One region of the Peribacillus sp. TH27 genome, then DNA from elsewhere that is predicted to be linked to it. Evidence: a T-box and tRNA genes for the amino acid it is inferred to sense, from the RefSeq annotation. Region 1 holds a T-box; the other holds one or more tRNA genes.

What was found. A T-box is a leader RNA that pairs with one kind of tRNA and senses whether it is charged. The one in region 1 lies ahead of leuS (leucine--tRNA ligase), so its partner is inferred to be a tRNA-Leu.
Region 2: it has a tRNA-Leu gene. The T-box ahead of leuS (leucine--tRNA ligase) is inferred to sense a tRNA for this amino acid. The anticodon was not compared.

What each region holds. Positions count from the first base shown of each region.
Region 1 is NZ_JAEKEV010000002.1:3,829,280-3,832,678, reverse strand. It holds gene leuS (leucine--tRNA ligase) at 1-1,751, opposite strand, end outside; T-box leader at 1,806-2,035, opposite strand; gene JFU24_RS19895 (DUF2524 family protein) at 2,194-2,457, opposite strand; gene JFU24_RS19890 (SMI1/KNR4 family protein) at 2,556-3,059, opposite strand; gene JFU24_RS19885 (TIGR01212 family radical SAM protein) at 3,227-3,399, shown strand, end outside.
Region 2 is NZ_JAEKEV010000002.1:3,039,053-3,042,451, reverse strand. It holds rRNA gene JFU24_RS16000 (23S ribosomal RNA) at 1-747, shown strand, start outside; rRNA gene rrf (5S ribosomal RNA) at 809-924, shown strand; tRNA gene JFU24_RS15990 (tRNA-Val) at 935-1,010, shown strand; tRNA gene JFU24_RS15985 (tRNA-Thr) at 1,022-1,097, shown strand; tRNA gene JFU24_RS15980 (tRNA-Lys) at 1,140-1,215, shown strand; tRNA gene JFU24_RS15975 (tRNA-Leu) at 1,225-1,306, shown strand; tRNA gene JFU24_RS15970 (tRNA-Gly) at 1,312-1,386, shown strand; tRNA gene JFU24_RS15965 (tRNA-Leu) at 1,399-1,487, shown strand; tRNA gene JFU24_RS15960 (tRNA-Arg) at 1,497-1,573, shown strand; tRNA gene JFU24_RS15955 (tRNA-Pro) at 1,582-1,658, shown strand; tRNA gene JFU24_RS15950 (tRNA-Ala) at 1,668-1,743, shown strand; rRNA gene JFU24_RS15945 (16S ribosomal RNA) at 1,905-3,399, shown strand, end outside.

The DNA.
Region 1 (3,399 bases):
ACGACATTGCCCTTTGATTTACTCATTTTTTCATTATTCTCTCCAAGGATCATTCCTTGGTTGAATAAGTTTTGGAAAGGTTCACTCGTTGGTACGATACCGATATCGTACAAGAATTTATGCCAGAAGCGAGCGTACAATAAGTGAAGAACTGCATGCTCAGCACCGCCAATATAAATGTCGACTGGCATCCATTCTTTTAATTTTTCCGGATCTGCAAGTGCTTCAGTGTTGTCCGGATCAATATAACGAAGGAAGTACCAGCTGCTACCTGCCCATTGTGGCATTGTATTCGTCTCACGGCGGCCTTTACGTCCGTTTTCATCCGTTACATTCACCCATTCTGCAATGTTCGCAAGCGGTGATTCACCAGTGCCTGAAGGCTTGATGTCTGTTGCTTTCGGTAAAATCAATGGTAGTTCTTCTTCTTTCACTGCGGACATCGTGCCATCTTCCCAATGGATGATTGGAATCGGTTCACCCCAGTAACGTTGGCGGCTGAATAACCAGTCGCGAAGACGGTACGTGATTTTTTTCGTGCCGATTTCTTTTTCTTCCAGCCATTTGATCATGGTTGAAATGCCTTCTTCTTTATTCAATCCATCTAGGAATTCAGAATTCACATGAAGACCGTCGCCTGTGTATGCTTCTTTTGTCACATCTCCACCAGCTACAACTTCTTTAATTGGCAATTCGAATTTAACAGCAAATTCATAATCACGTTCATCATGCGCAGGAACGGCCATGATAGCACCCGTTCCGTAGCTGATTAACACGTAATCAGCAATCCAGATCGGCATTTTCTCGCCATTGACTGGATTTATTGCATAAGCCCCTGTGAACACGCCTGATTTATCTTTTGCCAAGTCTGTTCTTTCCAAGTCGCTTTTATGTTTCACTTCATCTAAATATGCGTCAACTGCAGATCTTTGTTCCGTAGTCGTAATTTTATCAACAAATGAATGCTCTGGAGCCAATACAGCATACGTTGCACCGAATAAAGTATCCGGACGAGTCGTAAACACCGTGAATGTTTCATCGTGGCCATCGATATTGAACGTCACTTCCGCTCCCTCAGAACGGCCAATCCAGTTACGTTGCATATCCTTAATGTTCTCCGGCCAATCCACATCATTCAAATCGTCGATCAAACGGTCTGCATAAGCTGTGATTCGAAGCATCCACTGCTTCATCGGACGGCGCTCAACCGGATGGCCTCCACGCTCACTTTTTCCATCGATGACTTCTTCGTTAGCCAAAACCGTGCCAAGTGCCGGACACCAGTTCACAGCTACTTCATCAATATAAGCAAGACCCTTTTCATATAATTTCAAGAAGATCCATTGCGTCCATTTATAATATTCAGGGTCGGTCGTGTTGATTTCGCGGTCCCAGTCATAAGAGAAACCAAGCGCCTTGATTTGACGGCGGAATGTGTTGATGTTGTGTTCCGTAAATTCCGCTGGGTCATTCCCCGTATCAATCGCATACTGCTCTGCCGGAAGTCCAAAAGCATCCCAGCCGATTGGATGTAACACATTATACCCCTGCGCCCGTTTCATTCTTGCTAAAATATCACTTGCCGTATAACCTTCAGGATGCCCAACATGAAGACCCGCTCCTGATGGGTATGGGAACATATCAAGCGCGTAGAATTTACGTTTTCCGCTCTCTTCCCCCGTTTTAAATGTCTTATTGCCCTCCCAATACTGTTGCCATTTTGTTTCTATACTTCTATGGTCAAAACTCATTTGATTTCCTCCTAATTTCCGTATAAAAAAACAATAAAAAAACCCCTCATCCCAAATAGGGACGAGAGGATTATGTATATCTTCCCGCGGTACCACCCACATTGGCGATACTTAAAAAACCGCCCAGCTCAAACATCCGTAACATGGATTAAACGCCAGGCATTACTATTACCTTCACACCTGTAACTCCAAGGCGAGTTCACAATCATTCCAGGTTGACTTGCACCATCCGTCAACTCTCTATACTGGTTCTAATCGCTACTGCTCCTCATCATAGTCTTTATGAGAATATTTGATTATATTACATTCTAGTCAATTTTACCGATAATTGCAATAGCCGTTCACCAACATTATCAACAGGTTTCTCATTATATATGCATATTTGAGAAAAATCGTTCGAAAATAAATAGGAGGCTATGCATCCATAGCCCCCATTCTTACTTTAATGACGCAGTAAAATCATCTCATTTTTCAGTTCATTCAACTGCTGTTGCATCCGAGCAAGCATATCTCGTTGTTGGGCATTCGAACTGGCATACAATCGTTCCATATCCGTCAAAGCCTCTTCGATATATCTTTGCGAATTTTGAAATTGTTCATCATCATAATGCTCCTGCCGTGAGGCCTCGTTAAATTCAAACTCTGCAAAATGGAGAGCCCCTTCACATTGCTCTAAAAAATGATCGATGGATTGTCTGGTGGCCATTTCAAACCCTCTCCTTCGCGTCTCATTTGGATGATTCGGAATCATCTCGATTAGTTTGAGCAAATAACGAGTGGATTATCAGTTTTTTTGAGGAATCATTATTTATCCCAAAATTTCTCTCCTTGATGGGAAATAAACTGATCAATCCATTCGGCAAAGCCCATATGAAGTTTCTCGCCTTCTTCAAAATCGTCTATATGTCCTTTTACCATTAAATAATTCTTATCGCCTTTCGCAACGGCTTCCCCATCAATCACGATATTATCTTGATAGATGCAGGCAATCTTATAACATCCTTCGTAGGAGTCTTCATATGTGTAATTAATAATATCATCCAGGCTGTATAAATCATTTTCTCCCCCGGATTCGAGGTTATCGAACAGACGGCATCCATTCGTTATTTTCAAAAATTCTTTATAATCATCGGGCAGCAGCAATCCAGTTTTCTGTTCAAAGGAATGAATTTGTTCGTCCGAGGCAGGTGAATTGAAGGTACAAGTGGCTTTATATATAAACCCATCTTCATTTACTTCGATCACCTGATTATTTTCGGCTAATTTCTTTTTCATTTGATTAATTGCTTCTTCAACTTGACCAGTCATGTCCATCAGCTCCCGATTGGATTTATCATTCACTAGATATACTGGCATTAGTAGCCAATGTTTAACCTTCAAGTATACATTATACGCTTATTTTTAGAAAAAAGACCTAGCTGCCAGAATGTTGTATAATATATGTTGCGCTTTATTATTCTTAGGAGGTTGCTGACTTGAATCAAGCAAACCCGTTTATATATGCATCGGATAACAAACGATATCATACTTGGAATTATCACTTACGCAATCACTTTGGACATAAAGTTTTTAAGGTTGCTCTAGACGGCGGTTTTGACTGTCCGAACCGTGATGGCACCGTCGCACATGGAGGCTGTAGCTTCTGCAG
Region 2 (3,399 bases), 790 kb from region 1:
GGTGGAGGCGTTGGTGGGATACTACCCTGGCTGTATTGAAATTCTAACCCGCGCCCCTTATCGGGGTGGGAGACAGTGTCAGGTGGGCAGTTTGACTGGGGCGGTCGCCTCCTAAAGAGTAACGGAGGCGCCCAAAGGTTCCCTCAGAATGGTTGGAAATCATTCGTAGAGTGTAAAGGCACAAGGGAGCTTGACTGCGAGACCTACAAGTCGAGCAGGGACGAAAGTCGGGCTTAGTGATCCGGTGGTTCCGCATGGAAGGGCCATCGCTCAACGGATAAAAGCTACCCCGGGGATAACAGGCTTATCTCCCCCAAGAGTCCACATCGACGGGGAGGTTTGGCACCTCGATGTCGGCTCATCGCATCCTGGGGCTGTAGTCGGTCCCAAGGGTTGGGCTGTTCGCCCATTAAAGCGGTACGCGAGCTGGGTTCAGAACGTCGTGAGACAGTTCGGTCCCTATCCGTCGCGGGCGCAGGAAATTTGAGAGGAGCTGTCCTTAGTACGAGAGGACCGGGATGGACGCACCGCTGGTGTACCAGTTGTCTTGCCAAAGGCATAGCTGGGTAGCTACGTGCGGACGGGATAAGTGCTGAAAGCATCTAAGCATGAAGCCCCCCTCGAGATGAGATTTCCCATAGCGCAAGCTAGTAAGATCCCTGAAAGATGATCAGGTTGATAGGTCAGAGGTGGAAGCGTGGCGACATGTGGAGCTGACTGATACTAATAGATCGAGGACTTAACCACGCTTTAAAAAATGAAATACCTTCTTATTATCTAGTTTTGAAGGAACAACGTTCCTTTATTGTTTGGTGGCGATAGCGAAGAGGTCACACCCGTTCCCATTCCGAACACGGCAGTTAAGCTCTTCAGCGCCGATGGTAGTTGGGGGTTTCCCCCTGTGAGAGTAGGACGCCGCCAAGCAGTTTCATATGGAGGATTAGCTCAGCTGGGAGAGCATCTGCCTTACAAGCAGAGGGTCGGCGGTTCGATCCCGTCATCCTCCACCATTTTTACACCTGCCGGTGTAGCTCAACTGGTAGAGCAACTGACTTGTAATCAGTAGGTTGGGGGTTCAAGTCCTCTTGCCGGCACCATTTTCATACAAGCTTAATATAGCATTTATAAATAGTTTCTATGAGCCATTAGCTCAGTTGGTAGAGCATCTGACTTTTAATCAGAGGGTCGAAGGTTCGAATCCTTCATGGCTCACCATTTTATTATGCGGGTGTGGCGGAATTGGCAGACGCACCAGACTTAGGATCTGGCGCCGCAAGGCGTGGGGGTTCAAGTCCCTTCACCCGCATGTTTGCGGAAGTAGTTCAGTGGTAGAATACAACCTTGCCAAGGTTGGGGTCGCGGGTTCGAATCCCGTCTTCCGCTCCACTATTTATTTATGCCGGGGTGGCGGAACTGGCAGACGCACAGGACTTAAAATCCTGCGGTAGGTGACTACCGTACCGGTTCGATTCCGGTCCTCGGCACCATCTTAATATGCGCCCGTAGCTCAATTGGATAGAGCATCTGACTACGAATCAGAAGGTTGTAGGTTCGACTCCCGCCGGGCGCACCATGTTTTTTCGGGAAGTAGCTCAGCTTGGTAGAGCACTTGGTTTGGGACCAAGGGGTCGCAGGTTCGAATCCTGTCTTCCCGACCATTGATTTTTGGGGCCTTAGCTCAGCTGGGAGAGCGCCTGCCTTGCACGCAGGAGGTCAGCGGTTCGATCCCGCTAGGCTCCACCAAAAAAAACTTGACAAGCTAAACAAGCTTTGATATGATGTAAAAGTTGATTCTTTAAAGGAATCAAATATTGCTCTTTGAAAACTGAACAAAACAAAGCGCCAACGTTAAATTTTAAGTGAGCACACACTATCAAAAAAGCAAAATGAGCAAGTCAAACATTTCTTCGGAGAGTTTGATCCTGGCTCAGGACGAACGCTGGCGGCGTGCCTAATACATGCAAGTCGAGCGAATCGATGGGAGCTTGCTCCCTGAGATTAGCGGCGGACGGGTGAGTAACACGTGGGCAACCTGCCTATAAGACTGGGATAACTTCGGGAAACCGGAGCTAATACCGGATACGTTCTTTTCTCGCATGAGAGAAGATGGAAAGACGGCCTCTAGCTGTCACTTATAGATGGGCCCGCGGCGCATTAGCTAGTTGGTGAGGTAATGGCTCACCAAGGCGACGATGCGTAGCCGACCTGAGAGGGTGATCGGCCACACTGGGACTGAGACACGGCCCAGACTCCTACGGGAGGCGACAGTAGGGAATCTTCCGCAATGGACGAAAGTCTGACGGAGCAACGCCGCGTGAACGAAGAAGGCCTTCGGGTCGTAAAGTTCTGTTGTTAGGGAAGAACAAGTACCAGAGTAACTGCTGGTACCTTGACGGTACCTAACCAGAAAGCCACGGCTAACTACGTGCCAGCAGACTCGCGGTAATACGTAGGTGGCAAGCGTTGTCCGGAATTATTGGGCGTAAAGCGCGCGCAGGTGGTTCCTTAAGTCTGATGTGAAAGCCCACGGCTCAACCGTGGAGGGTCATTGGAAACTGGGGAACTTGAGTGCAGAAGAGGAAAGTGGAATTCCAAGTGTAGCGGTGAAATGCGTAGAGATTTGGAGGAACACCAGTGGCGAAGGCGACTTTCTGGTCTGTAACTGACACTGAGGCGCGAAAGCGTGGGGAGCAAACAGGATTAGATACCCTGGTAGTCCACGCCGTAAACGATGAGTGCTAAGTGTTAGAGGGTTTCCGCCCTTTAGTGCTGCAGCTAACGCATTAAGCACTCCGCCTGGGGAGTACGGCCGCAAGGCTGAAACTCAAAGGAATTGACGGGGGCCCGCACAAGCGGTGGAGCATGTGGTTTAATTCGAAGCAACGCGAAGAACCTTACCAGGTCTTGACATCCTCTGACAACCCTAGAGATAGGGCGTTCCCCTTCGGGGGACAGAGTGACAGGTGGTGCATGGTTGTCGTCAGCTCGTGTCGTGAGATGTTGGGTTAAGTCCCGCAACGAGCGCAACCCTTGATCTTAGTTGCCAGCATTCAGTTGGGCACTCTAAGGTGACTGCCGGTGACAAACCGGAGGAAGGTGGGGATGACGTCAAATCATCATGCCCCTTATGACCTGGGCTACACACGTGCTACAATGGATGGTACAAAGGGCTGCAAACCTGCGAAGGTAAGCGAATCCCATAAAGCCATTCTCAGTTCGGATTGTAGGCTGCAACTCGCCTACATGAAGCCGGAATCGCTAGTAATCGCGGATCAGCATGCCGCGGTGAATACGTTCCCGGGCCTTGTACACACCGCCCGTCACACCACGAGAGTTTGTAACACCCGAAGTCGGTGAGGTAACCTTTATGGAGCCAGCCGCCTAAGGTGGGACAGATGA